DNA from 2 places in the Arthrobacter sp. NicSoilC5 genome. Region 1 is predicted to be linked to the other one. Evidence: riboswitches for the same ligand, from Rfam matches in the RefSeq annotation. Region 1 holds a riboswitch; the other holds the start of a gene.
What was found. Region 1 has a riboswitch for glycine ahead of cycA (D-serine/D-alanine/glycine transporter). Riboswitches for the same ligand answer to the same signal wherever they lie in the genome.
Positions count from the first base shown of each region.

Region 2: it holds a riboswitch for glycine, as region 1 does, so the genes downstream of both, gcvP (aminomethyl-transferring glycine dehydrogenase) here and cycA (D-serine/D-alanine/glycine transporter) in region 1, are expected to answer to the same signal.

Region 1 is NZ_AP024660.1:3,419,529-3,435,349, reverse strand. Features, by position in the region: gene purU (formyltetrahydrofolate deformylase) at 1-486, opposite strand, end outside; gene cycA (D-serine/D-alanine/glycine transporter) at 552-2,063, opposite strand; glycine riboswitch at 2,218-2,315, opposite strand; glycine riboswitch at 2,629-2,728, shown strand; gene gcvP (aminomethyl-transferring glycine dehydrogenase) at 2,881-5,733, shown strand; gene gcvT (glycine cleavage system aminomethyltransferase GcvT) at 5,743-6,855, shown strand; gene gcvH (glycine cleavage system protein GcvH) at 6,902-7,285, shown strand; gene glyA (serine hydroxymethyltransferase) at 7,282-8,613, shown strand; gene LDO22_RS16060 (L-serine ammonia-lyase) at 8,922-10,364, shown strand; gene lipA (lipoyl synthase) at 10,421-11,434, shown strand; gene LDO22_RS16050 (glycosyl hydrolase family 65 protein) at 11,561-13,906, opposite strand; gene LDO22_RS16045 (HAD-IA family hydrolase) at 14,044-14,781, opposite strand; gene LDO22_RS16040 (dienelactone hydrolase family protein) at 14,984-15,601, opposite strand; gene LDO22_RS16035 (DUF6458 family protein) at 15,775-15,821, shown strand, end outside.
Region 2 is NZ_AP024660.1:3,818,779-3,834,599, forward strand. Features, by position in the region: gene LDO22_RS17870 (LacI family DNA-binding transcriptional regulator) at 1-690, shown strand, start outside; gene LDO22_RS17875 (hypothetical protein) at 767-970, shown strand; gene LDO22_RS17880 (DUF4193 domain-containing protein) at 1,063-1,365, shown strand; gene LDO22_RS17885 (hypothetical protein) at 1,553-2,104, shown strand; gene LDO22_RS17890 (APC family permease) at 2,176-3,732, opposite strand; gene LDO22_RS17895 (DNA starvation/stationary phase protection protein) at 3,954-4,433, shown strand; gene LDO22_RS17900 (MFS transporter) at 4,520-6,076, opposite strand; gene LDO22_RS17905 (TetR/AcrR family transcriptional regulator) at 6,160-6,696, shown strand; glycine riboswitch at 6,788-6,885, shown strand; gene gcvP (aminomethyl-transferring glycine dehydrogenase) at 7,078-9,924, shown strand; gene gcvT (glycine cleavage system aminomethyltransferase GcvT) at 9,937-11,085, shown strand; gene LDO22_RS17920 (L-serine ammonia-lyase) at 11,426-12,865, shown strand; gene LDO22_RS17925 (TspO/MBR family protein) at 12,915-13,460, opposite strand; gene LDO22_RS17930 (peptidoglycan bridge formation glycyltransferase FemA/FemB family protein) at 13,582-14,715, shown strand; gene LDO22_RS17935 (peptidoglycan bridge formation glycyltransferase FemA/FemB family protein) at 14,877-15,821, shown strand, end outside.

The DNA of each region.
Region 1 (15,821 bases):
CAGCCGCTCCTCGGCATCGGCCTTGGTTTCCGGCGTGACCGGGATGTGGTGGAACGGAACACCGTGCCAGGCGGCCAGGGGTTCCAGGTCCGGGTGGTTGGACACCACGGCGGCGATCTCCACGGGCAACTCACCACTGCGGGCGCGGAACAGGATGTCGTTGAGGCAATGCTCATACTTGGAGACCATCACCAGGATGGGCTGCTTGCGTCCGTGGCGTTCCAGCCGCCAGTCCATCTGCCACTCCTGGGCCACCTGGCCGAAACCGGCCCGGAGGCGGCCAAGGTTCAGCTCAACCTGCGAGGTGACGTGGATGCGCATGAAGAACCGCCCGCTCGCCCTGTCGCCGAACTGCTTGATGTCCACGATGTAGCATTCCTGTTCCAGCAGGTATGCCGCCACCGCCTGGACAATGCCAAGGGCATCCGGGCAGTGGAACGTCAGCACGAATTCCCGGCCCGTTTCCGGATCTGCCACTGCCTGCAGCTGCCCGGCTTCAGAAGTCCCAGGTTCGGATGCGCGCAGCCCGGAAGCGCGGAGCTCCTCAGCGATCACCGGTTGACCCGCTCTTCCCCCGCTTCTGCGGCGGCACCCGTACGGACAGCCTTGCCGGCTGCGGCGTCGGTGAAGTCCTGGTCCGCCTGCAGTTCAGCCTGGAACGTAGCGAAACGGGCCTGGTGTGCGGGGCGGCGGCGGAGGACGAACCATGCGGCGCCCAGCAGGATGAACCACACCGGGGTGACCAGGAGGGCCACCAGGGTGTCCGGCTGGGTGGTGAGGGTCCAGATTACGAAGGCGAAGAAGGCGAAGACCACCCAGACCATGGCAACACCGCCGGGCATCTTGAACTTCGATGCTTCATGCAGGTGCGGCCGGCGGCGGCGGAAGGCGATGTAGCTGGCCAGGATGATGGACCAGACAAAGACGAAGCAGACGGCGGAGACGGTGGTCACCATGTCAAAGGCTTTGCCCACGTCCTGGCCCGCGTACATGAGGACGACGCCGGACAGCAGCAGCACGCAGGAGAGGAACAGTGCGTTTTGGGGCACCTTGCGCCGGGACAGTTTGCCAAAGACGTCGGGAGCGTCGCCTTCCTGGGCAAGGCCGAAGACCATGCGGGAGGTCGAGTAGATGCCGGAGTTCGCGGAGGACATCGCGGAGCTCAGCACCACGAGGTTGACCACGGTGGCCGCGGCGCCCAGGCCTGCCAGGGAGAACATGGCGATGAAGGGGCTGTGGCCGGCCCTGAACTCGGTCCAGGGGGTGACGGCCATCAGGATGATGAGGGCGCCTACGTAGAAGAGGAGCACGCGGATGGGGATGGAGTTGATGGCCTTGGGCAGGTTGCGCTCCGGGTTCTTGGCCTCGGCCGCCGTGGTGCCCACCAGCTCGATGCCCACGAAGGCGAAGACGGCGATCTGGAAGCCGGCCACGAAGCCCATGAACTCGTTCGGGAAGAATCCGCCATGGCTCCACAGGTTGGTGAAGGTGGCAGGGCCGGCGTCGGACTGGAAACCGGTGAAGATCATGAACAGGCCAACGATGATCAGTGCGGCAATGGCAACGATCTTGATGAGTGCGAACCAGAACTCCGTCTCGCCGAACGCCTTCACCGTGGTGAGGTTCAGCAGGAGCAGGATGGCCACGGTGGCCAGGCCGGGAATCCACAGGGGCACCCCGGGCCACAGTTCACGGGAGTAGCCGGCGATGGCGATGACATCCGCGATGCCGGTGATGACCCAGCAGAACCAGTAGGTCCAGCCCGTAAAGAAGCCGGCCCACGGACCCAGCAGGTCGGCGGCAAAGTCGCTGAAGGACTTGTAGTTGAGGTTGCTGAGCAGCAGTTCACCCATGGCACGCATGACGAAGAACAGCATGAAGCCGATGATCATGTACACGAAGATCACTGATGGGCCGGCCGCCGAGATGGTCTTGCCGGAGCCCATGAACAGGCCGGTGCCGATTGCACCGCCGATGGCGATCAGTTGGATGTGGCGGTTGCTGAGCTGCCGCTCCAGGTGCGGGGCTCCGCCGCCGGGGGACGTCGGGGAATGGGTCGTCATTGAGGAACTCCATCGTTCGAGCGGCACCCGGGGTGTCGCAAAGATTGGATTTCCTCCCCGCTCTGTCTGGGACCTGAGAGTTTCCACATGCCGAAATGGGCGTGCTTGCACCGTCGGTGAGCCAGGACAGGGCCCGGCTGCTTTCCAGAGTTGCCTCACCGCGGCGGTACGTGGGCCTGAGAGTTTCCTGGGGAGGGTTTGCTCCTACGGCGCCTGCTGAACGTACCGGCAGGGCTCTCCCGCCGCAGGTCAAAAGCGTTTGCTTGGTAAATCAGTGTTCAGTTGTCAGAGGGCATCCATCCCAGGCGCGGTAATGCGCAGAATGGGCAGTGGGGCCTCCGGTGATCCCGGCCGGCGAACAGAGCGCCCAGCGTCTTTGGGCCAGTTCCGCTGTCCGGCCGGATCACGGGGTTCAGTGTGGCGTCCGTCACGAACAAAAGTCAAGCCCGGCGTTACGCCATCCACCTAACGCTCTTGAGCCCCAAGTCATGACGGACCGATTTGCTCCCCGCTTCGCTTTGCCTGTAACCTGTGAGCCGAATCACCCACATTTCAATAAGCCTTTCGAGCTGTGGCGGGAGAGTTCTCCCGGCCATCACCGGGCAGGCGCCGTAGGAGCAAATCCTCCCCAGGAATCTCTCAGGCCCATGTACCGTCACGGCGAGGCGACTCTGGAAAGCAGTGCTGCTCCGGCAGCACTCACCGACGGTGCAAGCAGGCCCTGATGGGTTTGCGGAATCTCTCAGGTCCAATACAGAGCGGGGAGGGACCCGATCCATGCCGTGCCACCCGTGGCCGGCCAAACCTGGAGTTCCTCATGACGATTCAATCCCTTCCGTCTGCCTTTGCAGACCGGCATATCGGTGCACGCCGCCGGGCTGACGTGGACACCATGCTCAAGGCCGTTGGCTACGACAGCGTTGATGGACTGGTGGACATCGCCGTTCCCAACTCAATCCGCCAGTCCAAGCCCCTTGCGCTCAAAGACGCGCTGAGCGAGGTTGAGGTCCTTGCGGAGCTGCGCAGGCTCGCAGCCAAGAACAAGACGGCCGTGCAGATGATCGGCCAGGGCTACTACGACACCATCACGCCCGCCGTCATCCGCCGGAATGTCCTGGAGGCCCCGGCCTGGTACACCGCCTACACCCCGTACCAGCCCGAGATTTCCCAGGGCCGGCTCGAGGCACTGCTGAACTTCCAGACCATGGTCCAGGACCTGGTGGGCCTGCCGATCGCCAACGCCTCGCTGCTGGATGAAGCCACCGCCGTGGCCGAGGCCGTGCTGATGATGCGCCGCGCCAACAAGAACAAGGACGCCCGCGACGGCAAGACCGTCCTGGACGCCGACGTGCTGCCGCAGACCATCGCCATCGTCAAGGGCCGCGCCGAGGCGCTGGGCTTCGAAGTTGAGGTCACCGACCTGTCCAACGGCCTGCCCGACGGCGACATCAACGGCATCGTGCTCCAGCAGCCCGGTGCCTCCGGGCGGGTCTGGGACCAGTCCGCCACTATTGCGGCGGCGAAGGAGCGCGGCGCACTGGTCACCGTGGCCGCTGACCTGCTTGCACTGACCCTGATCACTCCTCCGGGCGAGCAGGGCGCCGACATCGCCGTCGGCTCCACCCAGCGCTTCGGGGTGCCGTTGTTCTTCGGCGGTCCGCACGCCGCATACATGGCCGTGGCCAAGGGCCTGGAGCGTTCCATGCCGGGCCGCCTGGTGGGCGTATCCAAGGACGACGCAGGCCTCCCGGCGTACCGCCTGGCGCTGCAAACCCGCGAGCAGCACATCCGCCGCGAAAAGGCGACATCCAACATCTGCACCGCGCAGGCCCTGCTGGCCATCGTCTCCTCCTTCTACGCCGTCTACCACGGCCCCGACGGACTGAAGGCCATCGCCGAGCGCGTCCACAACAACGCCCGCGCCCTCGCCACCACGCTCAAGATCGCAGGCCGGGAACTGGCCGCCGAGGCGTTCTTCGATACGGTCACGGTCTCCGTCCCGGGCAAGGCCGCCAAGGTCATCACCGCTGCCGAAGCACGCGGCATCAACCTGCGCCACATCGACGCCGACACCATTGGCGTGTCCGTGGATGAAACCACGACGCCGGAAATCCTCTCCGCGATCGCCGTCGCCTTTGGAGCCGGCCCGGTAGTGGACGCTGAGGGCTTCGACCTGCCCGCAGAGGTGCTCCGCACCTCCGAGTACATGCAGCACCCGGTGTTCAACACCCACCGGTCCGAAACCCAGTTGCTGCGCTACATCCGCAGGCTGTCGGACCGGGACCTGGCGCTGGACCGCACCATGATCCCGCTGGGCTCGTGCACCATGAAGCTGAACGCCACCGCCGAAATGGAAGCCATCTCCTGGCCGGAATTCGCTTCCATCCACCCGTTCGCCCCCGAGTCCCAGACCAAGGGCTGGCGTGAACTGATCAGCGGCCTGGAAGCCGACCTTGCGGAAATCACCGGCTACGACCAGGTGTCCCTCCAGCCGAACGCCGGTTCCCAGGGCGAGCTCGCCGGCCTGCTGGCCATCCGCGGCTACCACCGCGCCAACGGCGATACCCAGCGCAACGTGTGCCTGATCCCCGCTTCTGCCCACGGCACCAATGCCGCCTCTGCCGTCCTGGCCGGCATGAAGGTCGTCGTCGTTGCCACGGCCGCGGACGGCACGATCGACCACGAGGACCTGTACGCGAAAATCGAGGCGAACAAGGACGTCCTCTCGGCGATCATGATCACCTACCCGTCCACCCACGGCGTGTACGACGCGGACGTGACCGAGATCTGCGAGGCTGTGCACGCTGCCGGTGGCCAGGTCTACGTTGATGGTGCCAACCTGAACGCCCTGGTGGGACTGGCCCAGCCCGGCAAGTTCGGCGGCGACGTCTCCCACCTGAACCTGCACAAGACCTTCTGCATCCCGCACGGCGGCGGCGGACCCGGCGTCGGGCCCGTTGCGGCCAAGGCCCATCTGGCGCCGTTCATGCCCGGCGACGCCAACAAGGCAGCGCATGAGGAAGGCCACGGCGTGGCCATCAGTGCCTCGAACTTCGGTTCCGCCGGTGTCCTGCCGATCTCCTGGGCGTACGTGAAGCTCATGGGCGGGGAGGGCCTGACCGAGGCCACCAAGGCAGCCCTGCTCGCAGCGAACTATGTTGCCGTGCGCCTGAACGAGTACTTCCCGGTGCTGTACACCGGCGAAGGCGGCCTCGTGGCGCACGAATGCATCCTGGACCTCCGCGACCTGACCGCGAAGACGGGCGTTACCGCGGAGGATGTGGCCAAGCGCCTCATCGACTTCGGCTTCCACGCCCCCACCCTTGCGTTCCCGGTGGCCGGCACCCTGATGGTGGAGCCCACCGAGTCCGAGGACCTGGCCGAGATCGACCGCTTCATCGAAGCCATGATCACCATCCGCAAGGAAATCGACCAGGTGGCCAACGGCGACTTCTCTGTCCAGGACTCCCCGCTGCGCAATGCACCCCACACAGCGTCCGCCGTTGTGAACTCCGAATGGACCCGCCAGTACAGCCGCGAGCAGGCCGTCTTCCCCGTCCACCACCTCAAGCAGGACAAGTACTTCCCGCCGGTGGGCAGGATCGACGGCGCCGCCGGAGACCGGAACCTGATCTGCTCCTGCCCGCCGCTGTCCGAGTTCGAAAACTAAGGATCCCCCATGACTGAGAACTACACGGCTCTTTACGAAGAGCACAAGAAGCTTGGCGCCTCCTTCACCGACTTCGGTGGCTGGCAGATGCCGCTCAAGTACAGCTCCGAACTGGCTGAACACCACGCCGTCCGCAACGCTGCCGGCCTGTTCGACCTCTCCCACATGGGCGAAGTGTGGGTCACCGGGCCCCAGGCCGCGGCTTTCCTGGACTACGTCCTGGTGGGCAAACTGTCCGCCATCGCGGACGGCAAGGCCAAGTACTCGCTGATCTGCAATGAAGACGGCGGCATCATCGACGACCTCATCACGTACCGTTTCGGCGATGAGAAGTACCTGGTGGTTCCCAACGCCGGCAACGCCCCCACCGTGGCGGCCGCCCTCGCCGAACGCGCTGCCGCCTTCGACGTGACGGTGGAGGACGCTTCGGCGGCAACCTCGCTGGTCGCAGTCCAGGGACCCAAGGCCGAGGCCATCCTGCTCAAGCTCACGGACGAGTCCCAGCACGCCCTGGTCACCGACCTGAAGTACTACGCGTTCAACGAAGTCACCGTGGCCGGCCACGATGTCATCCTGGCCCGCACCGGCTACACCGGTGAAGACGGCTTTGAACTCTTCCTCCCGAACGAAGGCGCCGCTTCCCTGTGGGAGTCCGTGGCCCAGGCCGGGGAAGAGTTCGGCATTGTCCCCTGCGGCCTCGCATCCCGCGATTCGCTTCGCCTTGAAGCGGGCATGCCGCTGTACGGCAACGAGCTCTCGCTGGAGCGTTCGCCGTTCGACGCCGGCCTTGGCCCCGTAGTTGCCCTCAAGTCCAAGGAAGGCGACTTCGTGGGACGGGCCGCACTTGAGGCAGCCAAGGAAGCCGGCCCCAAGCGCAAACTCGTTGGCCTGAAAGGGCACGGCCGCCGTGCCGGCCGTGGCGGCTACCCCGTCCTCAAAGACGGAAACGTGGTGGGCGAGGTGACCTCGGGCCAGCCGAGCCCCACCCTTGGCTACCCCGTGGCACTGGCCTACGTCGACGTCGAGCACGCTGAGCTGGGCACCGCACTGGACGTGGACCTGCGCGGCAAGGCCGAGCCCTTCGAAATCGTCGCGCTGCCCTTTTACAAGCGCCAGAAATAGCCCGGCGCTCCCGCATTTTTGAACCCCAAACTTAAGGAAACACACCATGGCTAAAGTTGCCGCTGAACTGAAGTACTCCGCCGAACACGAATGGATCGCCGCCGACGGCTCCGGCCCGTCCGTGGTGGGCGTGTCCGCCGTTGCCGCCGAGGCACTGGGCGACATCGTCTACGTGGACCTGCCCGAGGTTGGCGCCACGGTGACCGCAGGCGAGACCTGTGGCGAGATCGAGTCCACCAAGTCCGTCTCCGACCTGTACTCCCCCGTGACGGGCGAGGTCACGGAAGTCAACGACGACGTCGTCAGCGACCCCGCCGTGATCAACAACGACCCCTACGGCGCCGGCTGGCTCTTCAAGGTCACCGTCACCGAAGAGGGCCCGCTGCTGTCCGCACAGGAATACGCCGAAGCAAACGGCGGCGAACTGTGAGCGGCGCTTCATCCGCTGCGGGCACCGTGGCCTTTGAACAGGTGGTCTCCCCCAGCCTGAACGCAGACCTCGCTGCCCTGGACCCCGAGATTGCGGCAAAGATCGACGACGAACTGGGCCGCCAGCGCGACGGCCTGGAAATGATCGCTTCCGAGAACCACACAGCCGCAGCGGTCATGCAGGCGCAGGGCTCGGTGCTGACCAATAAGTACGCCGAGGGCTACCCGGGCAAGCGGTACTACGGTGGCTGCGAGCACGTGGACGTCATCGAGCAGCTGGCCATCGACCGGGTCAAGGCCCTGTTCGGCGCCGGGTTCGCCAACGTCCAGCCGCACTCCGGCGCCCAGGCCAACGCCTCGGTGATGCACGCGCTCATCAAGCCCGGCGACACCATCATGGGACTGAACCTGGCCCACGGCGGCCACCTGACCCACGGCATGCGGATCAACTTCTCCGGCAAGCTCTACAACGTGGTCCCGTACCAGGTCCGCGAAGACACCCACACCATCGACATGGCAGAGGTGGAGCGGCTGGCCCAGGAGCACAAGCCGCAGCTCATCGTGGCCGGCTGGTCAGCCTACGCGCGCCAGCTGGACTTTGCCGAGTTCCGCCGGATCGCCGATTCCGTGGGTGCCTACCTCATGGTGGACATGGCACACTTCGCCGGACTGGTGGCCGCGGGCCTGCACCCCTCGCCGGTCCCGCACGCCCACGTGGTCACCTCCACCACGCACAAGACCCTCGCCGGTCCGCGCGGCGGCATCATCCTCTCCAACGACCCCGACGTCGCGAAGAAGATCAACTCCGCCGTCTTCCCGGGCCAGCAGGGCGGGCCGCTGGAGCACGTCATCGCCGGCAAGGCCGTGGCGTTCAAGATCGCGGCGTCCGAGGAATTCAAGGAGCGGCAGGAGCGCGTCCTGGCCGGCGCCCGCATCCTGGCCGAACGCCTGGTCCAGCCGGACGTCACCGCCAGGGGCATCAGCGTGGTGTCCGGCGGCACCGACGTGCACCTGGTCCTGGTGGACCTGCGCAACTGCGAACTCGATGGCCAGCAGGCAGAAGACCGACTGGCTGCGATCGACATCACCGTCAACCGCAACGCGGTCCCCTTCGACCCGCGTCCGCCAATGGTCACCTCGGGCCTGCGCATCGGCACCCCGGCCCTGGCCACCCGTGGCTTCGGCGAGGACGCCTTCCGCGAGGTTGCGGACATCATTGCCGAGGCATTGATTGCCGACGCCGGCGCGGACCTTTCCGGGCTGCGTCACCGCGTCGAGGCACTCGCCGCCGCCCACCCGCTCTACCCGGGCGTCGCACCACTGTCCTGATCTCCGGTTGCTACCGGGACCGGCGGACCGGACATTTTCACGCCTCGTTGGGCCCACGCCGTCAGGGTTCCCTGGCCGAGCTTGCGAGGCTAGGGAGACGGTGGGGAGCAGGCTTTCGAAAAGTCCGGCTCCGCCGGCCCCTCGTGCGCATGTCTCCTGGTGACGTGCCCGCGGAGTGGGTGGGGCATCCGGCAGCGTGCGTCTAAGGGAGCGTCACGTCCGCTCAGCGGGCGTCTTCGCGACCGAGCACGCAGAGGATGTCCTGCCCGCTCCATCCCGACCACTTGTATTAGTTAGGAACCACGCACATGGCTGTTGGTGTCTTTGACCTCTTTTCGATCGGTATTGGGCCGTCGTCTTCGCATACGGTGGGGCCGATGCGGGCTGCTGCCGTGTTTGCTGAGGAGTTGAAGGCCTCGGGGAAGCTCGCGGACGTGGCGTCGTTGCGGGTGGATTTGTATGGGTCGCTGGCCGCGACGGGGCATGGGCATGGGACGATGACCGCGATCCTGTTGGGGTTGGAGGGGTTCCATCCGGAACTGATCCTGCCCGAAGAGGTGGAGGAGCGGCTGGCTTCGATCGCGGAGACCGGGATCCTGAACCTGGCCGGTGCTGGTGGTGAGGGTATGGCGTTGCCGTACGGGGTGGGCGACATGGTGTTGCGGCCGTTGACGGTGCTGCCGCGGCACACGAACGGGATGACGTTCACCGTCACCGACGCTGAGGGTTCCGTGGTGCATGCGGCGACGTTCTTCTCGGTCGGTGGCGGGTTCATCGTCCGCGAGGGGGAAGAGGACGCAGCGCAGCAGGAACTGGACGCGTCCAAGGAGGTGCTGCCGCTGCCGTTCCGGACCGCGGCGGAGCTGCTGGAGCACTGCGCGGTGACCGGGCTGGGCATCGCGGACGTGATGTTCGTGAACGAGAAGGACTCCCGGTCCGAGGAGGAGATCCGGGCCGGGCTGGTGCATATCTGGTCGGTGATGGAGAACTGCGTGGCCACCTCGCTCAAGCGTGAAGGGGTGCTGCCGGGCGGGTTGAAGGTCCGCCGCCGCGCCCCGGACTGGTACGAGCGGTTGAAGAAGGAAACCGCCCGCCCCGAAGACACCGATAATGACGGCCAGGACCACTACGACCCGAGGTATTGGCAGGAGTGGGTTAACTTGGTGGCGCTGGCCGTGAACGAGGAGAACGCCTCCGGCGGGAGGGTGGTCACCGCCCCCACGAACGGGGCGGCCGGGATCATCCCCGCGGTGCTGTTCTACGCCCTGCACTTCGCCCCGGGCATGGACCAGGCCACCCAGGCCGACCGCGACGATGTGGTGGTGCGGTTCCTGCTCGCCGCCGGTGCCGTCGGGGTGCTCTACAAGGAACAGGCCTCGATCTCCGGGGCCGAGGTGGGCTGCCAGGGCGAGGTCGGGTCCGCGTCCTCGATGGCCGCCGCGGGCCTGGCCGAGGTCATGGGCGGCACCCCGGCCCAGGTGGAGAACGCCGCGGAAATCGCGATGGAACACAACCTCGGCCTGACCTGTGACCCGATCGGCGGGCTGGTCCAGGTCCCCTGCATCGAACGGAACGCGATCGCCGCCGCGAAAGCCATCAACGCCGCGAAAATGGCGCTCTGGGGCGACGGCACCCACCGCGTCTCCCTCGACGAAGTCATCATCACCATGCGCGAAACCGGCAAAGACATGAGCGACAAATACAAGGAAACCGCCATGGGCGGCCTCGCCGTCAACGTCGTCGAATGCTGACACCCCGCTGACACCGGCACACTCCGATTCCCCAAGAAGACAAAGGAAACACGATCATGACCCTGGCACCTGAAGGCCGGAAGATGCTGCGGATCGAGCAGCGCAACGCTGCGGTCCCGGTGGAGCGCAAGCCGGAGTGGATCAAGGCCAAGGTCCAGATGGGCCCGGAGTTCGTCGGGCTGAAGAACCTGGTCAAAAAAGAAGGCCTGCACACCGTCTGCGAAGAGGCCGGCTGCCCCAACATCTTCGAATGCTGGGAAGACAAGGAAGCCACCTTCCTGATCGGCGGCTCCGAATGCACCCGCCGCTGCGACTTCTGCCAGATCGACACCGGCAAACCCTCCCCCGTGGACATGTTCGAACCCACCAAGGTGGCCCGCTCCGTACAGTCCATGCAGCTGCGCTACGCCACCGTCACCGGCGTGGCCCGCGACGACCTCGAAGACGAAGGCGTCTGGCTCTACGCCGAAACCGTCCGCAAAATCCACGAACTGAACCCCGGCACCGGCGTGGAACTGCTCATCCCCGACTTCTCCGGCAACCCCGACCACATCAAGGCGATCTGCGACTCCGCCCCCGAAGTCTTCGCGCACAACGTCGAAACCGTGCCCCGGATCTTCAAAAGGATCCGCCCCGCGTTCCGCTACGAACGCTCCCTGGACGTCATCACCCAGGGCCGGAACCTGGGCATGGTCACCAAGTCCAACCTCATCCTGGGCATGGGCGAAACCCGCGAAGAAATCAGCGAAGCCCTCCGCGACCTCCACCAGGCCGGCTGCGACCTGATCACCATCACCCAGTACCTGCGCCCCTCCGAACGGCACCTGCCCGTGGACCGCTGGGTCAAACCCCAGGAATTCGTGGACCTCCAGCACGAAGCCGAAGAAATCGGCTTCCTCGGCGTCATGTCCGGCCCCCTGGTCCGCTCCTCCTACCGCGCCGGCCGCCTCTGGGCCACCGCCATGCGCAAAAAAGGCCGCGACATCCCCGCCGAACTCGCCCACATCGCCGAAGGCATCCAGGACTCCGGCACCACCCGCCAGGAAGCCGCCACCCTCCTCGCCGGTTAGGCCACTGCGCTCCGGCCTGGTGCTGTTTTGGGGGGCACCAGGCCGGAAGACAACAGGAGACTGGGGAGGCCGGCAAGGGAAGCCGCCGGCCTCCCCCCGGCGCGTCCGCCCAGCCCGGCAACCCGCTCAGCTGTTGCCGCGCACCACCGGGATGCTCGCCGTCGGCAATCCGCTGGGGAACACCGTGGGTTCCGGTTCCGCGACCGGTTCCAGTGGAACCCGCACCGGCTCGTTGCCCACCATCAGCCGCTGGCCACGGACGTCAATCTCCAGCGGACCGCCGTCCTGGACCGTCAGCGTGATAAAGCCGGCGGCGAGCTGGACCAGCAGCAGGCGGCCCCTGATCTTCAGGTGGAAGGTCAGCCCCTCCCACTCCGCGGGAAGGCGGGGATCGAAGTACGGGACCGGGCCTTGGTCGCGCATGCCGGCGAAACCGCACACCAGCGAACTCCAAACTCCGCCGGTGGAGGCGATATGCACGCCGTCGATCGTGTTGCCGTGCGTGTTGTCAAGGTCAATGAAGGCGGCATTGGTGAAGTGGTCCAGGGCCTCCCTCGAATAGCCCACCTCGGCCGCCATGATCCCCTGGACGCAGGCGGACAGTGTGGAATCGCCGGTGGTGATGGGATCGTAGAAGTCGAAGGCCCGCTGCTTCTCCTCAGCCGTGAAGTCCTGCCACTGCAGGAACATGGCCAGGACCGTATCGGCCTGCTTCAGTACCTGGTGCCGGTAGATGACCAGCGGGTGGAAGTGCAGCAGCAGCGGATACTTGGACCGCGGCGTGGTCCAGTCCCAGGCCTCCAGGGTCATGAAGTCGTTGTCCTGGGAGTGGACCTGCATCCGGTCATCGAAGGGCAACTGCATGCGGTTGGCGGCCGCCTCCCACAGCTGGCGCTCCTCGTGGGTGATGCCTGCGTGCCCAAGCGCGGCGGCGGCACGCAGGTTGAAGCGGGCCATCACGTTCGTGTACAGGTTGTCATTCACCACTGCCGTGTACTCATCAGGGCCGGTGACGCCGTGGATGTGGAAGAGCCCGTCCTTGCCAAAGAAGCCCAGGGAGATCCACATCCGGGCCGTCTCGATCAGCAGTTCAGCGCCCATGCCATCCCGGAATCCGGCATCCCCGGTTGCCCAGAGGTACCTGTTGGTGGCGAAGGCAATCGCGGCGGCGATATGGAACTGTGCGGTACCGGCCGCGTAATAGGCGCTGGCCTCGAGCCCGTTGATGGTGCGCCACGGGAAGAGGGCGCCGTCCACGCTCAGCTCCTTCGCCCGGATCCTGGCCTCGGGAAGCATGCCGTGGCGGAACTCGAGGACCTGCCGGGCGCCGTCGGGGTTGGTGTAGGTAAGGTACGGCAGCAGGTACACCTCCTGGTCCCAGAAGTAGTGCCCCTCGTAGCCCGAGCCCGTCACGCCTTTGGCGGGAATGCCGGCAACATCGGCACGCGCCGTGGCCTGGGCCAGCTGGAACAGGTTCCAGCGGATGGCCTGCTGCAGCCCGGGCCGGCCGCCCTCAACCACAATGTCCGAGGTGGCCCAGTAGCCGCGGTAGTGGGCCATGCTTTCGGCAAAGATGCTGTCCACCGGGCGGAGGGCCTCCTCAGCCACTGCGGCCGCATCCACGTCCGGGTCCTGGACGGTGGGGCCGGCTGCGTAGCTGACGGTCTTTTCCAGCCGGAACGGGTCACCGGCGTCCACTGCAAGGACGTACCGGACGGTGCTGTCGTCCTGGTCCACCACCGTTTCGAACGGCTGGTGGCCGGCGGAGGTCCAGTGGTCCACCGCGATCCCCACCCGCTGCTTGGACTCGGCTGCCTCCCAGGACAACCGCAGCGAGCCGTCGCCGCCGTCCAGCCGCACGGGGAGCAGCACCCGCCCGGCGTGCCGTCCCGCCCGGCGGGGATCGTGGACGGAGTGGTCTTCCACCGGCTGGTCCTGGCGGTTGATCACTGCGGAGGTGACGTCCAGGGAGATTTGCCGGTCCGCATCCACCTCCAGGGAAATGCCCAGGCAGCCGCGGGATTCGTAGCCCACCGCCCGCCGTTCCGTGGTGGTCACCGTGGCGCCGGAACGGCACTGCCAGGTGATGCGGCACTCGTAGATCCCGGTGGAGAAGTCGACGCTCCGGCGGTAGTCCAGGACCTCTGATTCGGCGAGGCTGAGGTTTTCGCCGTCCACCACCACGGTGAAGTTGTTGGCGTCGGGGATGTAGAGGATTCGCTGGCCCGTCCGGGCGAAGCCAAAGGCGTTTTCGGCGTGCTTGATGTCCCAGATTTCGTGCAGGCCGTTGATGAAGCTGCCTGGCAGCTCTGCGTCGGCCGCCGCCCAATGGGCACCCCTGATGCCCAGATGGCCGTTGCCCAGGGCGAACAGGGCCTCCAGGGTTCCGGCGCCATCGGTTCCGTAGCGCGTTTCGACGAGTTGCCAGGGGGTATCGGGGAACCGTTCGCGGTCCGCGGAGATCAATGCCATGGTCGGGGTCCTTTTGGCCTTGCTGTGGTGCCGGACTGGCCGGCACGGAATATTCGGGGGAAGGGCAATACTCGGATGGGTGCTGCCGGGGAGCAGCAGGGTTGCCCGGGGCAGGCAACGGGGTTTGAGGCCTGGGTTTAGGGGACGAGTTCCTGGAGGTCGTTGACCACCAGGGTGGCTCCGGCGTCCAGGAGCGTCTGCCGCCCGGCGCCACGGTCCACGCCGATCACGGAGTGGAACGATCCCGCGTGTCCGGCCTGAACCCCTGACACAGCGTCCTCGACCACTACGCACTCCGGACTGGAGAGGTCCAGGAGTTTGGCCGCGTATTCGTAGGTGGCCGGGCTTGGTTTTCCGGGCAGGCCCTGTTCCGCGGCCACCACACCGTCCACCACCACGGGGAAATAGTGGCTGAGTCCGGCGGCTTTGAGGACGGCAGGGGCATTGCGGGAGGAAGAGACGACGGCGACCTTGAGTCCGCGTTCCAGGGCGGCTTCGAGGAAGCGGACCGAGCCTTGGAACGGTTCGACGCCGGCGCTCACGATGTCATTGAAGATCGCGTTCTTCCGGTTGCCCAGGCCCTGGACGGTTTCGTGGGCAGGGTCGTCATCCAGCGGGCCTTCCGGGAGCGTGATCCCCCGCGAAGCCAGGAAGTCGCGCACACCGTCAAAGCGGGGCTTGCCGTCGATGTGGTCGAAGTAGTCGCTTTCCCGGTACCCGGGGACCTCCGGATGCGAGGCCAGGTAGCCATCGAACAGTTCCTGCCAGGCGCGCTCGTGCACGGTGGCGGTGGGCGTCAGAACGCCGTCCAGGTCAAAGAGGATTGCTGCGGCGCCGGTCCAGCCGGCGGTCCCAGCTGCAGTTTCGAGTGTCATCGGCAGTGCGGTGTCCTTTCGGTTCGTGGACAGCCGGCCCTGCCGGGACAGCCTGAAGGAGGATACTGCTGCGCCTCATGCACGCAGCATCACTTCCTTGTCCGCCCACTGCAGGACCGATCATGGCCGTAGACGAGTGTAAGCGCTTGCAAATTTCGCTGGCAACTGTTTTTTCGTACCCACCGATGGGGCAGCTACACAGTCAGCGCAGCACGTAGTGGCGCAGGAAGGCGCTGACGTCCACCATCTCGGTCTTGGACATCGCATGCCCCATTCCCGGGTAGGTCCGGGCCGTCAGCAGCGTGTTCTTTTCCAGCCACTCCGCGGTGTAGGCAACGGCGTCCTCGTTGATCACCAGGTCCGCCTTGTCCCGGCCCCAAAAAAAGGGCGGCCTGACGTCAAAGGAGTCCGTCACCGAGAGGAGCTCGTTGTTGAGCACAAAGCCGGACAGTCCCACAACGGCCTTGTAGTCATCCGGGTGCAGCCGCAGGAGCGTACTGGCCATGGCCATGCCCTGCGAGTAACCCATCAGGGTGACGCTGCTGTGCTGGTCCCTGACGGAACTGATCCAGGCCCGCACCGAGTTGGCGGCGGAGATGACATCCGCGAAGTCGTTCGCCAGGAAGTAGTCGAGCAGGAACCAGCCCCAGTGGTCCCCGATGGGCATCGGAGCCCGCAGGGCGGCAAACGTGAACTCGGGAGGCAGGTACTCGAAGAGGCGCACCATCCGGGACTCGTCCGTACCGTAACCGTGCATCATCACCAGCAGGGGGGTGCCTGCGCGCTGGTCCTCCGGCTTGGACCACACAACTGTTTCCACTGGTCAAGCCTAACTACGGAAGCACGACGCCCCGCCCGGATCATTGAATCCGCAATCACCGGGAGGTAGCGTGACGCTTGATAGACAGCAGGCTTGGCTTTTGGCAGTGTACGCACCACCCTCCCGTATCGCCCTACCAGCGCCGCGCAGCCCGCGGCCATAAGGAGCAAGTCATGCGAATCGGATCGTCAATCTTCCTCATCGCCCTCGGCGCCATCCT
Region 2 (15,821 bases), 400 kb from region 1:
CGGGACGCGATCCTGGACGCCGTCCGGCACTTCCTGGACCAGTCGGTGGACGGAATAGTAGTGATCGTTCCGCACCTGGAGACGCTGGCGGCCTTGGCGGAACTGCCCATTGGAGTGCCTGTGGTTGCCGTCGGTCCCACCGGAAATGACTCCGTGGGCGGGGTCAAGGTGGACCAGCGCCGCGGCGCAGAACTGGCAGTGGAACACCTCATCGGGCAGGGGCACGTCCGGATCGGACACGTCGCGGGACCGCAGGACTGGATCGACGCCGTAGCCCGCGCCGAGGGCTGGCGGGGAGCGCTGGACTCCGCCGGGCTCGAGGCAGACCTGATCATCGAGGGCGACTGGAGCGCGGGCAGCGGATACGAGATCGGCAGGCGGCTGGCAGCCGGCCGCAGCGCCACTGCGCTCTTCGTTGGCAACGACCAGATGGCCCTTGGAGTCCTGCGCGCATTGAACGAGGCAGGCATCAAGGTGCCCGGGGACGTATCCGTGGTGGGCTTCGACGACCAGCCCGAGGCCGGCTATTTCAGTCCCCCGCTGACGGTGGTCCGGCAGGACTTTGAAGAACTGGGCCGGCGGTGCATGGACATGATGCTCACTGCGTTCGATGGCACGGGCGGCCCCCGGACCCTTGTGGTGGAGCCCGAGCTCGTCCTGCGCAGCAGCACGGCCCCGCCGGTGCGGTAACGCCAGGGCCGCGGAATTAATCCGGAGGAGACGGCGGCGAAACGTGGCCACAACAATAGCTGCGTAGGTTTCAGGCATGACGCCTACCCTGTTCGTCCGGCTCCGCGGCTGGCTGCTGGACACCCTCACTTTCGACTCCGAAACGGACGCCGCCGGCGCCATGGCTGACGCCACCCGGTGGGGCTGGCTGCCGGCCTTGAGCGGGGTGTCCATCGGAGCCGGCCACGCCCGCTCGGTGCACGCGGGAACAACGGCAGAAACCGGCCCGATGTCTGGTTAAGCACACTATTGCGCCGGTAGCGGGATAATGCCCTAAACTGCTTCACTGAGGTGCCTGAAATGGCGCTGCGCAGCAACGAAAGTGAACATGCTATGGCTACCGATTACGATGCTCCACGCAAGCAGGAAGAAGAGTCGCCGGCCGACTCTCTCGAGGCCCTCCAGGCATCACGGAGCGGCAACGCGCAGACCGCGGTTATCGATGTCGACGAGAACGACACCGCTGAAGGTATCGACCTGCCCGGCGCCGACCTCTCCAACGAGGAACTGACCGTCATTGTGGTTCCCGAGCAGTCTGACGAGTTCACCTGCTCGTCGTGCTTCCTGGTCCGCCACCGGTCGCAGGTTGCCCGCGAAAAGGACGGCCTGAAGTACTGCCGCGACTGCGAAGGCTAAATTTCCATCCTGGTTTCCCGGCGCCGGCCACCTCACCCGAGGTGGCCGGCGCTTCTTTGTCCTGTGCTGCTTTGGTCCGGCTGCTTGGCCCGGTGCCGCCGTCGTTATCAAAATGACCCCTCGTTTCCGCCCGCGAACGCTCCTACGCTGGAAGCATCCAATGGCTCTCATTTTGGATGGCACTGCAATGAAAAAGTTCTTCATCTGGCTCGCAGCCGTCCTGCTGGCTGCAGGCCTGGGCCTGGTGGCTCCGGGCGCCGCCTCGGCAACCACGTCGTACTGCGGACTCACGTGGGGTTCGCTGATGAAGTCGGACGGCGCCATGGGCGGCGCACCCGTGACCAATGTCCGGACCGGGCAGCACTATTGCTTTGACCGGCTGGTGGTTGACCTAAGCGGCGCGCCGGCCCCCGGCTACACGGTCCGCTACGTCCCCCAGATCATCCAGGACGGCTCGGGAGCAGTGGTGCCAACGCGGGGCGGCGCCCGGCTGCAGGTCGTCGTCAAGGCGCCGGCCTATGACAACAACGGCCAGCCCACCTACACCCCTGCCGACAAGGCTGAGCTCTCCAACGTTTCGGGCTACCAGACCTTCCGCCAGGTGGTTTGGGCCGGAAGCTTCGAGGGCCAGACCACCATCGGGCTCGGCGTCCGTGCCCGGCTGCCGTTCCGGGTGTTCACCCTCGACGGCCCGGGCTCCGGCTCACGCCTGGTGGTCGATGTGGCGCACTACTGGTGAGCCATCCGTCGTCGCCAACACAAAAGGTGCCGTGCCCCTGGCGGGGGCACGGCACCTTTTTGGGCTGGAGCCTATTCCGGAACGACCAGCGCGGGGGTGTCCTGCTTGAGGGTTTCGCCGCGGAAGAAGCCCGGGTGAGTGCGGGACATGACCAGCATGACCACGGCACCCAGGGCCAGGATGCCCACGCCCAGGATGAACACCAGGCCCACGCCGAACACCTCGGAGCCGCTGCCGAACTCCGGTGCCAGGCTGTCCACGGCGGTCTGGACAAACACCACGAACAGGCCCACGCCGCCCACCACCGGGCATACCAGCCGCAGCACGAAGTGGCGCACGCTGTTGAACAGGCTGTGGCGGAAGTACCAGGTGCAGGCCAGGGCGGTGAGGCCGTAGTAGAAGCAGATCATGAGGCCCAGGGCCAGGATAGTGTCGTTCAGGACGTTCTCGCTGACCACGTGCATCACTGCGTAGAACCCCGCTGACATCACGCCGGCGGCGATGGTGGCGAAGCCCGGCGTGGCGAACTTCCTGCTCATTCTGCTGAAGGGTTCCGGCAGTGCGCCGTAGTGGGCCATGGCCAGCAGGCTGCGCGACGGCGACATGAAGGTTGACTGCAGGGACGCAGCGGAGCTGGAGAGCACGGCGAGGGACATCAGGATGGCGAACGGGCCCATGATGGGGGAGGCCAGTGCGGTGAAGATGTTTTCGTGGTTTTCAGCGTTGTTCAGGCCGTTGCCGGTATCACCGACGCCGGCAAACATCATGGTGGCGATGCTGACCAGCAGGTAGATGGCCAGGACGATGACGGCGGTCAGGGTGCCTGCCACGCCGGCGGTCTTCTTGCCGTTGGCCGTTTCCTCGTTCACGGTGAGGCAGACGTCCCAGCCCCAGTACACGAAGATCGACAGGGAGATGCCGGCGGCAATCTGACCGAACGTCTCGATCCTGGTGACATCGAACCACTCCCAGCTGAACGGGATGGCCGTTTCCGAGGTGGACCAGTTGGCAAAGGCCATCACGACGAACAGGCCCAGCACCAGCAACTGGAAGCCCACCAGGCTGTACTGCACCAGCTTGGTGGTGTGCAGGCCGCGGTAGCTGACCCAGACGGCCAGCGCCACGAAGACGAAGCAGGTAATGACGTTCAGGCCTTTGTTGTCCGCCAGGTCCGCCAGTTCGGGGGAGCCGGTGAGCTGTGACAGGAAGAGGTAGAAGAAGTCGACGGCGACGCCCGCCAGGTTGGACAGCACGATGATGTTTGCCGCCAGCAGGCCCCAGCCGCCCATCCAGCCCACCCACGGGCCAAAGGCCTTGGTGACCCAGGTGAAGGTGGTGCCGCTGTCCGGGGAGTCGGCGTTGAGTTCCCGGTAGGCCAGCGAGACCAGGATCATGGGGATGAACCCGATGAGGAAGATGACGGGCAGCTGGAGGCCGGCTTCATTGACGGTAGGTCCCAGTGCGCTGGTGAGTGTATATGCGGGGGCGATGGTTGAAATGCCCAGGACGACGACGGCCAGGAGCCCGAGCTGGCCGCCCTTGAGTCCCTTGGCGCTGACGCCGTCCGCGGAGGGGGCGTGGGCGTGCGGACCGGGTTTGGCAGTACTGGTGCGGATTGTCTCTGTCATGGCACCACTTTCTGGAAGGCTGTGAGACGGAGGTCACTATATGAATGGCGTTCATTTAGTATGGGGGTGGCGGGCGTGTGATGCAAGACGCAATATGAAGCACACTCGTTTATGACTGGTTTTCGAAATTAGTAAGCTCACTGAGAAATTGTCTTTGGCCCTGCCGCCGCGCCGTCCACGGCTGGTAGCGTCTGCCGTACTGGACCAATTGAGGAGGACGCATGAAAGCTTCACCGACACTGACCAACAACCTGCAGGCCGTCCTGGCGGACCTGATCGAGCTCCACATCCAGGGCAAGCAGGCGCACTGGAACATCGTGGGCACCAACTTCCGCGACCTCAACCTGCAGCTCGATGAGATCGTCGACGCCGCCCGCCAGTTCGCCGACGACACCGCCGAGCGCATGCGTGCCCTGCACGCGCTTCCCGACGGCCGCAGCTCCACCGTGGCCGGGACCACCAGTCTGGCCCAGTTCCCTGACGGCCTGATCAGCACTAAGGACGCGATCGAGCGGATCGTCGCCGCCATGGAGGCCGCCGTGGGCACCATGCGCAAGGTCCACGACGAGGTAGATGAGGAAGACCCCACTTCGGCGGACCTCCTGCACGAGTTCATCGCCAGGCTGGAGCAGTTCGCCTGGATGGTGCAGGCGGAAAACATGAAGCCCACCGCCAAGGTCACGGCCGCCGACTCCAAGTAGCGGACATCCGGCAGGGCGTCCTGCGCCGGGGCAGCCCCGGCGCAGGACGCTTTCTTTTTGCCCCGGACAGCACTGCCGTTGTACTGCTAGGCCGCTTTGGGAACTTTCCTAAGCACGACGGCGGCGAGCACTGCCGCCGTCGCCATCAGTGCCAGCCCAATTGCGGCCGTGATGTGCACGCCGGAATCGAACGCGGCGGCCGCGGCATCCCGGACTGCCCCCGCGACTGATTCCGGCAGCAGGCCGGCCGCCTCCACCGCGCCGGCCAGCGTTTCCCCGGCGTTGTGCAGTGAGGCTCCGGGCAGCATGGCCTCCAGCCCTGCCGGCAGCCGGAGGTTCTGCTGGTAGGACGCGGTCAGGATGGAGCCCAGCACGGCAGTCCCCAGCAGCGAGCCCACCTCGTAGCCCGTCTCGGAAATCGCCGCCGCAGCGCCTGATTTCGCCGGCGGGGCCGAGCCGAGGATGAGGTCGTTCGAGATGGTTTCCGCCGTGCCGACGCCCAGCGCCAGGACCAGCAGTGCTGCCAGCAGCAGGGAAGGCCCGCCGTCGTGGTTTCCGAAGGCCACCATGCTGTAGCCGACGGCGCTGAAGGACAGGCCGGCGGCCACTACGTACCCGGGGCGGACCTTCCGGACCAGCGGGACTACCACCAGGCCTGCCGCCACTGTGGCTGCCAGGGCCGGAAGCATGGCAATGCCCGCCGCGGACGGCGTCATCCCCTCCAGGAGTTGGAGGTGCTGGGCAAGGAAAAGGATGAATCCGTTGAAGGAAAACAGGGCCAGGATGTTGGCGCTGATGGCCATGCTGAACACCCTGTTCCGGAACAGCGACATGTCCAGCAGCGGGTATTCCAGGCGTTGCTGGCGGCGCACGAACACGATCCCCATGGCCACGCCAAAGGCGATGCTGCCCAGCCCGGCCGTGCCCGGGCCTTCGGTGGCTACTGACTTGATGCCGTACACCACGGGCACCATGACCAGCATGGAGAGCAGGACGCTTGGGATATCCACCCTGCCCGGCGCGGGATCCTTTGATTCCGGAATGAAGGCCGGCCCCAGAGCCAGCAGGGGCAGCATGAGCGGCACGGCCACCAGGAAAACGGCGCCCCACCAGAAGTGCTCCACCAGCCATCCACCCAGGATGGGGCCCAGGGCGGCGCCGCCGGAGAATCCCGCCGCCCAGATGGCCACTGCAAGCCGCCGGCGGTTGGGTTCCGGGAAAATATTGCGGATCAGCGACAGGGTGGACGGCATCAGCATGGCGCCGAAGAACCCGAGCGCCGCGCGGCCGGCGATCAGCCACTCCGGGGTGGGTGCGAAGGCGGTGGCGGCGGACAGTCCGGCGAAGCCCAGGCTGCCGATGACCAGCAGCCGCCGCCGCCCAATCCGGTCGCCGAGGCTTCCCATTGACACCAGCAGCCCGGCCAGGACCAGCGGATAGGAGTCCACGATCCACAGCAGCTGCAGGCCGGTCGGTTCCAGGGCGCGTGCGATGGCGGGCAGGGCAAAGGTCAGGGCCGTGTTGTCCACTGCCACCAGCAGCACGGGAAACATCAGCAGCCCCAGCGCAAGCCAATCCCGCCACGGAGGCCGCGCGGCGGTGCTGTCCCGTTGGGTGGGGGCCGGGCTGATGGAAGTCGTCATGCAATAACTGTACCGTCTGGACGGTACAGTTATTAAACGCGGGCATTCCTTCTTCCCTGCCGGTGGAGGGCATGATGGAAGGCATGCCCCGAAAGCCTGTAGCCCGTGATGCGGTCCTTGACGCCTTCGAGTCCCTGCTGATCGACGTGGGGGAGCGCGCTGCAACCCTCGACGCCGTAGCCCGGAAGGCCGGGGTGTCCAAAGGTGGCCTCCTCTATCATTTTCCCAACAAGGAAGCGCTCATCTCCGTGCTGCTTGACCGCCTGGAAGGCCTGGCCAGGCAGGACGCCGACGCGATGGCTTCCGCCAGCGAAGGTGCTGCCGCGTATTTCATCCGCTCCTCCGTCTGGGCGGATACTCCGCTTGACCGGGTCATCGTGGCTGCCACGCGGCTTGCCGAGGTGGCACATGAAGAGACCCGCCGCCGGTTCGCCGCCATCCAGCAGCGGTGGCTGGACGAGATCGCAGCAGATGTGGGGCACGGCCTGGCCAAGGCTGTCCTGTATATGGGTGACGGGTTGTACTTCAATGCCATGCTTTCCGTGGGCCCTGCGCCGGAAGGCGGAGCGGCGGCTGATGTGGAGGAACTCCTGGCTGCTTTGGAACGGCTCCGCAGGTAGTTTTCCATTTGCCGGGAGGGCTTGTGGCGTAGGACAATGGAGAGTTGTGAGGGCTGTCACCGGCCGTCATCATCAACAAATGAATAGCCTTTGATCTGCGGCGGGAGAGTTCTGCCGGAAGTACAGGCAGGCGCCGTAGGAGCAAATCCTCCCCAGGAATCTCGCAGGCCCCTGTACCGCCGCGGCGAGGCACCTCTGGAAAGCAGCAGGCAGTTGTCCGGCCTCCCTTGGGGGAAGCGAAACGGCTGTTGTGCTCACCGACGGTGCAAGCGGGTCCTGCCCAGGCAGGCAACGCGGAAACTCTCAGGTCCAATACAGAGCGGGGAGGGACCCGAATAGCTGTGGCGTACCCTGCGCCGCCTGAATAAATGGAGTTCCTTCGTGTCGGTTACCCCAGCCTCCACCACCTTCGTAGACCGCCACATTGGCGCACGCCGCCAGGACGACGTCGACGCCATGCTCAAAGCCGTTGGTTACGGCACGGTCGATTCCCTGGTGGACACCGCCGTACCCAAAGTCATCCGCCAGGAAACAGCCCTCCGCCTGCAGGATGCCCTCAGCGAAGTTGAAGTCCTTGCGGAACTGCGCAGGCTCGCCGCCAAGAACAAGACCGCTGTCCAGATGATCGGGCAGGGCTACTACGACACCGTCACGCCTGCAGTGATCCGCCGGAACGTGCTGGAAGCCCCGGCCTGGTACACCGCCTACACCCCGTACCAGCCCGAGATTTCCCAGGGCCGGCTCGAGGCACTCCTGAATTTCCAGACCATGGTCCAGGACCTGGTGGGCCTGCCCATCGCCAACGCGTCCCTGCTCGATGAAGCCACCGCCGTGGCCGAGGCCGTGCTGCTGATGCGCCGCTCCAACAAGACCAAGCCTGCAGCGGACGGCAAGACTGTCCTGGACATCGACGTGCTGCCGCAGACCATCGCCATCGTCAAGGGCCGCGCCGAGGCGCTCGGCTTCGAAGTTGAGGTCGCCGACCTGTCCAACGGCCTGCCCGACGGCGACATCAACGGCATCGTGCTCCAGCAGCCCGGTGCCTCCGGGCGGGTCTGGGACCAGTCCGCCACTATTGCGGCGGCGAAGGAGCGCGGCGCATTGGTCGCCGTGGCCGCTGACCTGCTGGCACTGACCCTGATCACTCCTCCGGGCGAGCAGGGCGCCGACATCGCCGTCGGCTCCACCCAGCGCTTCGGGGTGCCGTTGTTCTTCGGCGGCCCGCACGCCGCCTACATGGCGGTGCGCAAGGGCCTGGAGCGGTCGCTGCCCGGCCGCCTGGTGGGTGTGTCCAAGGACGACGCAGGGGTGCCCGCGTACCGCCTGGCGCTGCAGACCCGCGAGCAGCACATCCGCCGCGAAAAGGCCACGTCCAACATCTGCACGGCGCAGGCCCTGCTGGCCATCGTCTCCTCGATGTACGCCGTCTACCACGGCCCCGACGGGCTGAAGGCGATTGCGGAAACGACGCACGGCCACGCCCGGGTGCTGGCGGCCTCGCTGGCAGCTGCCGGTGTGGAGGTGCTGCACACGAGCTTCTTCGACACCCTTACCGTCCGCGTCCCCGGACGCGCTGCCGCGCTTGTCGCCGATGCCGAAGCGCGCGGCATCAACCTGCGTTCCATCGACGCCGATACCGTGGGCATCTCGCTCGACGAAACCACGACGGCGGCCATCGTCGCCGACGTCGCGGACGTCTTTGGGGCCTCCGTTGCCGCGGCTGAAGGCTTCGGACTGGAGGCCGCCGTCGGACGTTCCTCCGAATACCTGCAGCACCCGGTGTTCAACACGCACCGGTCCGAAACCCAGCTGCTGCGCTACATCCGGAAGCTGTCGGACCGGGACCTGGCGCTGGACCGCACCATGATCCCGCTGGGCTCGTGCACCATGAAGCTGAACGCCACCGCCGAGATGGAAGCCATCTCCTGGCCGGAATTCGCCTCCATCCACCCCTTTGCCCCGGACTCCCAGACCGAAGGCTGGCGTGAACTGATTGCCGACCTGGAGGCGGACCTGACCGCGATCACCGGGTACGACCAGGTGTCCATCCAGCCCAATGCCGGTTCCCAGGGCGAGCTCGCCGGCCTGCTGGCCATCCGCGGCTACCACCACTCCCGCGGCGAAGAGCAGCGCAACGTCTGCCTGATCCCCGCCTCCGCCCACGGCACCAATGCCGCCTCTGCCGTCCTGGCCGGCATGAAGGTCGTCGTCGTTGCCACGGCCGCGGACGGCACCATCAACCACGATGACCTGACGGCCAAGATCGAAGCGAACAAGGACGTCCTGTCCTGCATCATGATCACGTACCCGTCCACCCACGGCGTCTATGACGGGGACGTCCGTGAGGTCTGCGACGCCGTGCACGCGGCGGGCGGCCAGGTCTACATCGACGGCGCCAACCTGAACGCCCTGGTGGGACTGGCCCAGCCCGGCAAGTTCGGCGGCGACGTCTCCCACCTGAACCTGCACAAGACCTTCTGCATCCCCCACGGCGGCGGCGGACCCGGCGTCGGACCCGTGGCCGCCAAAGCCCACCTGGCGCCGTTCATGCCCGGCGACGCCAACAAGGCAGCGCATGAGGAAGGCCACGGGGTCGCGATCTCGGCTTCCCGCTTCGGTTCGGCCGGCGTCCTGCCGATCTCCTGGGCGTACGTGAAGCTCATGGGCGGGGAAGGGCTCACCGAGGCCACCAAGGCAGCCCTGCTCGCTGCCAATTACGTCGCAGCCCGGCTGAACGAGTACTTCCCGGTGCTGTACACCGGTGAAGGCGGCCTCGTGGCGCACGAATGCATCCTGGACCTGCGCGAACTGACCGCCAAGACCGGTGTCACGGCCGAGGATGTGGCCAAGCGCCTCATCGACTTCGGCTTCCACGCCCCCACCCTGGCGTTCCCGGTGGCCGGCACCCTGATGGTGGAGCCCACCGAGTCCGAGGACCTGGCCGAGATCGACCGCTTTATCGAAGCCATGATCACCATCCGCAAGGAAATCGACCAGGTGGCCAACGGCGACTTTGCCGTAGCGGACTCCCCCCTGCGCCGCGCACCCCACACGGCAGCCGCCGTCGTCAGCTCCGACTGGGACCGTGCCTACCCGCGCGAGCAGGCCGCGTTCCCTGCCCACCACAAGCAGGACAAGTACTTCCCGCCGGTGGGCCGGATCGACGGCGCCGCCGGAGACCGGAACCTCATCTGCTCCTGCCCGCCGCTCGAAGAGTTCGAAAACTAAAGGACCGGCACCGTGACCGAGAAATACACCGCCCTTTACGACGAACATAAAAAGCTTGGCGCCTCCTTCACCGACTTCGGCGGCTGGCAGATGCCATTGAAGTACAGCTCCGAACTGGCTGAACACCACGCCGTCCGCAGCACCGCCGGCCTGTTCGACCTCTCCCACATGGGCGAAGTCTGGGTCACCGGGCCGCAGGCCGCCGCGTTCCTGGACTACGCCCTGGTGGGAAAGATCTCCGCCATGGCCGTGGGCAAGGCCAAGTACTCGCTGATCTGCAACGAGGACGGCGGCATCATCGACGACCTCATCACCTACCGCCGTCCCGCCGCTGGAGACGGCACGGACGTCTTCCTGGTGGTGCCCAATGCGGGGAACGCCGCGGTGGTGGCGGCAGCCCTGCAGGAACGGGCCGCAGGGTTTGACGTGCTGGTGGAGGACGCCTCGGCCCGGACGTCGCTGATCGCAGTGCAGGGCCCCAAGGCACAGGAACTCCTGTTGCGCCTGGTCCCGGCCGCACAGCACTCCCTGGTGACGGAGCTGAAGTACTACGCCGCTGTGGAGGTTCCGTTCCTGGTGGGCGGCGCCGGCAAGGAACTCCTGCTCGCGCGTACCGGGTACACCGGTGAGGACGGGTTCGAGATCTTCGTGGACAACGCAGACGCCCCGGCACTGTGGCAGGCATTGGTCGCCATCGCCGACGACGGGGAGCTGACCCCGGCCGGCCTTGCCTCCCGCGACTCGCTTCGCCTGGAAGCGGGGATGCCGCTGTACGGCAACGAACTGTCCCTGCAGGGTGACCCGTTCGCTGCAGGCCTCGGCCCCGTCGTCGCGCTCTCCAAGGAAGGCGACTTTGTTGGCAAGGTTGCGCTGGCAGCAAAGAAGGAAGCCGGTGCCGGCACCACCTCCGGCCGCCGCCTCGTGGGGCTCAAAGGCAAAGGCCGCCGCGCCGGACGGGCACACTACCCCGTGCTCAAGGACGGCGCCCCGGTCGGGGAAGTCACCTCCGGCCAGCCCTCGCCCACCCTCGGCTACCCGATCGCCATGGCCTACGTCGACGTCGAGTACTCGGCACCCGGCACAGCCCTGGACATCGATCTCCGCGGCAAGGCAGAACCCTTCGAAGTTGTCGACCTCCCGTTCTACCGCCGCGCCGAGTAGTCCCTTGTTCCACCCCGTGGTCACCTTCGCGACGGCGGACCGGACATTTTCACGCCTGCGTTGGGCCCACGCCGTCAGGGTTCCCTGGCCGAGCTTGCGAGGCTAGGGAGACGGTGGGGAGCACGCTTTCGAAAAGTCCGGCTCCGCCGGCGCTCGTGGGCACGACGTTACCTGCTTGCCGCGTCGCCTTGGTGACGTGCTTGCGGAGTGGGCGGGGCATCCGGCAGCGTGCGTCTAAGGGAGCGTCACGTCCGCGCAGCGGGCGTCTTCGCGACCGAGCACGCAGAGGATGTCCTGCCCGCTCCAACCCCAACAACCTGTTTTAGTTAGGAATTTCCTCATGGCCGTTGGTGTCTTTGATCTTTTTTCGATCGGGATTGGCCCTTCAAGCTCGCATACTGTGGGGCCGATGCGGGCTGCTGCCGTGTTTGCTGAGGAGTTGAAGGCCTCGGGGAAGCTGGCGGACGTCTCCTCGCTGCGGGTGGATTTGTATGGGTCGTTGGCGGCGACGGGGCATGGGCATGGGACGATGACGGCGATCCTGTTGGGGTTGGAGGGGTTCCATCCGGAACTGATCCTGCCCGAGGAGGTGGAGGAGCGGCTGGCTTCGATCGCGGAGACCGGGATCCTGAACCTGGCCGGTGCGGTTGCGCTCCCGTACGGGGTGGGCGACATGGTGTTGCGGCCGTTGACGGTGCTGCCGCGGCACACGAACGGGATGACGTTCACCGTTACCGACGCGGCCGGGGATGTGGTGCATGCGGCGACGTTCTTCTCGGTCGGTGGCGGGTTCATCGTCCGCGAGGGGGAAGAGGACGCCGCGCAGCAGGAACTGGACGCGTCCAAGGAGGAGCTGCCGCTGCCGTTCCGGACCGCGGCAGAGCTGCTGGAGCACTGCGCGGTGACCGGGCTGGGCATCGCGGACGTGATGTTCGTGAACGAGAAGGCCTCCCGGTCCGAGGAGCAGATCCGGGCCGGGCTGGGGCATATCTGGTCGGTGATGGAGAACTGCGTGGCCACCTCGCTCAAGCGTGAGGGGGTGCTCCCAGGCGGGTTGAAGGTCCGCCGCCGCGCCCCGGACTGGTACGAGCGGCTGAAGAAGGAAACCGCCCGCCCCGAAGACACCGACAATGACGGCCAGGACGGGCAGGACCACTACGACCCCAGGTATTGGCAGGAGTGGGTTAACTTGGTGGCGTTGGCGGTGAACGAGGAAAACGCCTCCGGCGGGAGGGTGGTCACCGCCCCCACGAACGGGGCGGCCGGGATCATCCCCGCGGTGCTGTTCTACGCCCTGCACTTCGCCCCGGGCATGGACCAGGCCACCCAGGCCGACCGCGACGATGTGGTGGTGCGGTTCCTGCTCGCCGCCGGCGCGGTCGGGGTGCTCTACAAGGAACAGGCCTCGATCTCCGGGGCCGAGGTGGGCTGCCAGGGCGAGGTCGGGTCCGCGTCCTCGATGGCCGCCGCGGGCCTGGCCGAGGTCATGGGCGGCACCCCGGCCCAGGTGGAGAACGCCGCGGAGATCGCGATGGAACACAACCTCGGCCTGACGTGTGACCCGATCGGCGGGCTGGTCCAGGTCCCCTGCATCGAACGGAACGCGATCGCCGCCGCGAAAGCGATCAACGCCGCGAAAATGGCGCTCTGGGGCGACGGCACCCACCGCGTCTCCCTCGACGAAGTCATCATCACCATGCGCGAAACCGGCAAAGACATGAGCGACAAATACAAGGAAACCGCCATGGGCGGCCTCGCCGTCAACGTTGTCGAATGCTGACACCCCGCTGACACCTGACCGAATGGCGGGACGGGCGGTGCCCGTGCGCCTAATTGTGAGTTGCCGCCCACCAATTGAGGCTGGCAGCGAACACCAGCCATGAGATGTAGGGGAGCAGGAGCAGCCCTGCCGTCCGGCTGATCGGACCGAAATGCAGCACCGTCACCGTTACCGCGGCGACCAGGGCCACGATGATGGCCAGGCCCAGCCACAGGGCCGCCGTGCCAAGAGCCGGGTAAAGGGCGAAAAAGACCGGGGTCCAGGTGAGATTGAGGGCCAGCTGGATGGCGTAAACCACCATGGCCTGCCGTGTCCCAGCGGTGCGTTTACGCCAAACCAGCCATGCAGCGAGGGCCATTGCCGCATAAAGGATGGTCCACACCGGACCGAACACGCCATTGGGCGGGGACCAGGGGGCCTTGTCCGCGGCTGCATACCAGCCAGTGACATTGGCCGCCGATGCCAAACCGCCCAGCGCCGCCACCACCAAGGACGCCAACAGGAAACCGGCAAGCGCGGCGGCCTGCACCCCGGCACTGTACGGCTTCCCGCCGCTGCCCGCGGGAGCGGTGCTCTGTTCCCCATCCGGCCTCATACCCCAACCCTTGTTGAACATCCTGAGCTCCGTCAAGGTGACGCTCCACACCCGGACGGCCGCCGTCCCGGGCATGCCGGAGAAAAGCCGGGAGCGCCTGAGGCTTTAGACTTGAGGCTGCATGTCCGCACGCATCCAGAAGTACCGAAACCGCGCACAAACCCGATTGGACACGGCCCCCTTGCGAGAATTCACCGCACGTTTTGCCACAGCCGAGGAAATTGAAAACTGGGACAAGCACGTCACGGCCAACCCGAACGGCGGCAACATGCTGCAGTCCGCCGCCTACGCATCGGTCAAGAACGGAAGCGGCTGGAAAGTCCGGTTCCTGGTGCTGGAAGGCGGCGGGAACGCCAGCTATAACCTGGTGCTGGAGAAAAGCTTCCCCGTCCTGGGACGGCTCTGGTACCTCATCAAGGGCCCCGACCTGGTAGGGGCAGCAGACCTGGGCGCTGCCCTCGCAGCGTGCGCGCAGCTGGTCCGCAGCAGCAAGCTGAAGGTGTTCACCATCAAAGTGGAACCGGACATCATCGACTCAGACGAAGCGCAGCGGGAACTGGCAGCAGCCCACCTGGCCAAAGCCCCCAACATCCAGTCCAACGATTCCACCGCCCTGCTGGATATCTCCGGCACGGAAGAGGAAGTCTTTAAGGCCATGTCTTCCCGGGCCAGGAACGCAATCCGGCGCGCAGAGCGCGAGGGCTGCCAGGTGGTCCGGCAGGAACAGGGACCGGAAACCTACCGGGCCCTGTACGACCTGATGGCCAACACGGTCAACGCAAAGGGTTCCATGCCCCTGCGCAGCTATGAGTACTACGAGCGGTTCTGGGACGAGTTCTGCAACCGCGGCCAGGGCAACTTTTTCTTCGCCTACGAGGACGGAAAACCCAGTGTTGGTGCCTTCGTCATCAACTACGGGGCCAAGGCAACGTACAAAGACGGCGGTTCCACCCAGAACCGCAAGCAGTACGGGGACTCGCACCTGGTGCAGTGGACGGCCATCCGGCGGATGCAGGAACTTGGCTGCACGGAATACGACTTCTGCGGCACCCCGCCGGCTGCCCGCATTAAGGACAAGACCCACAATCTCTACGGAATGGGCATGTTCAAGACCAGCTTCACCAAGACGGTCACCGACTTTGTGGGCTGCCACGACTACATCCTGTCCCCGCTCCGGCACCGGCTCTGGGTCAACGGTGGAGAGAAAGTGTTCCGCCGGATCGAGACCGCACGAACCGGGCAGCAGTTCTACTGACCCGCTGCCGCCAGGGCCCTCTCCTGAGCGCCCCGCGCGGCCCGTACGCTGCGGGAACCCGGCCGGCCTGAACGCCGTCCGCCCTGAACACCCTCCACCCTTAACACCCTCCACCCAGTGCGTGCCCACAGGCCGCGAAGAGTCCAGAAGAAGGTCACCCCTTGAATCCAGTTTCCGCCGCGACCGGGCTTGAATACGCCAACCTCAGCGACGCCGAATTCGAGGCCTTCGCCCTGAAGCACCCGCAGAACAGCTTCCTGCAGTCCATCGACTTCGCCCGCTTCCAGCGTGCCCGGGGCCAGCAGGTGGAACTCTTCGGGGTCCGTCGCGACGGCGAACTCGTGGCCGCAGGAAAGCTCAACTACACCACCACCCGCCTGGGCTACACCGTCTGCGAGTGTGCCAAGGGCCCCCTCATGGACTACTCGGACCGGGACCTGGTGCGCGCCGTCGTCGGGCTTCTCCGCAACCACGCCGCTGAGCGCAAGGCGGCTGAACTGCGGATCTCGCCGAACATCAGGTACATCGCACGCGACGCTGATGGCGCCGAACACCCGGACGTCGAAGACAACAGGCCGCTGGTGGCGGACCTGGAACAGCTCGGATTCCAGCACCAGGGCCTGGACATGAACTTCATCAACGTCAACTGGATGTTCATCAAGAACCTGGTGGGGATCCAGGACGCCGAAGAACTGATCATGGGCACCAGCTACCGCACCCGCAAAGCCATCCGCAAGGCGGAAAAGAACGGCGTCTTCCTCGAACAGGCCACCCTGGAAACCCTCGACGATTTCTACGGCGCCCTGAGCCGGGCAGGCGACGAAAAAGGGTTCGTGTACCGCGAACGCGCCTACTACGAGAACCTGCTCCGCACCACCTCCGCGGAGTTCACCAAGCTGATGATGGCCAAGATCGACATCCCGGCCTACCGCAAATCCATCACCGAACGGCTGGCCGCGGAGTCGGCCACAGCGGCGGACCTCCGCCGCGAGGTGGAGGAGACCGGCAGCAAGAAGAAGGCCAACCGGCTCAAAGTGGTCCAGGACCTGGTGGACAGCTACGAGCGGAGCCTGAAGGACATCGAACGCTTCCCCGACTCCGTGGGA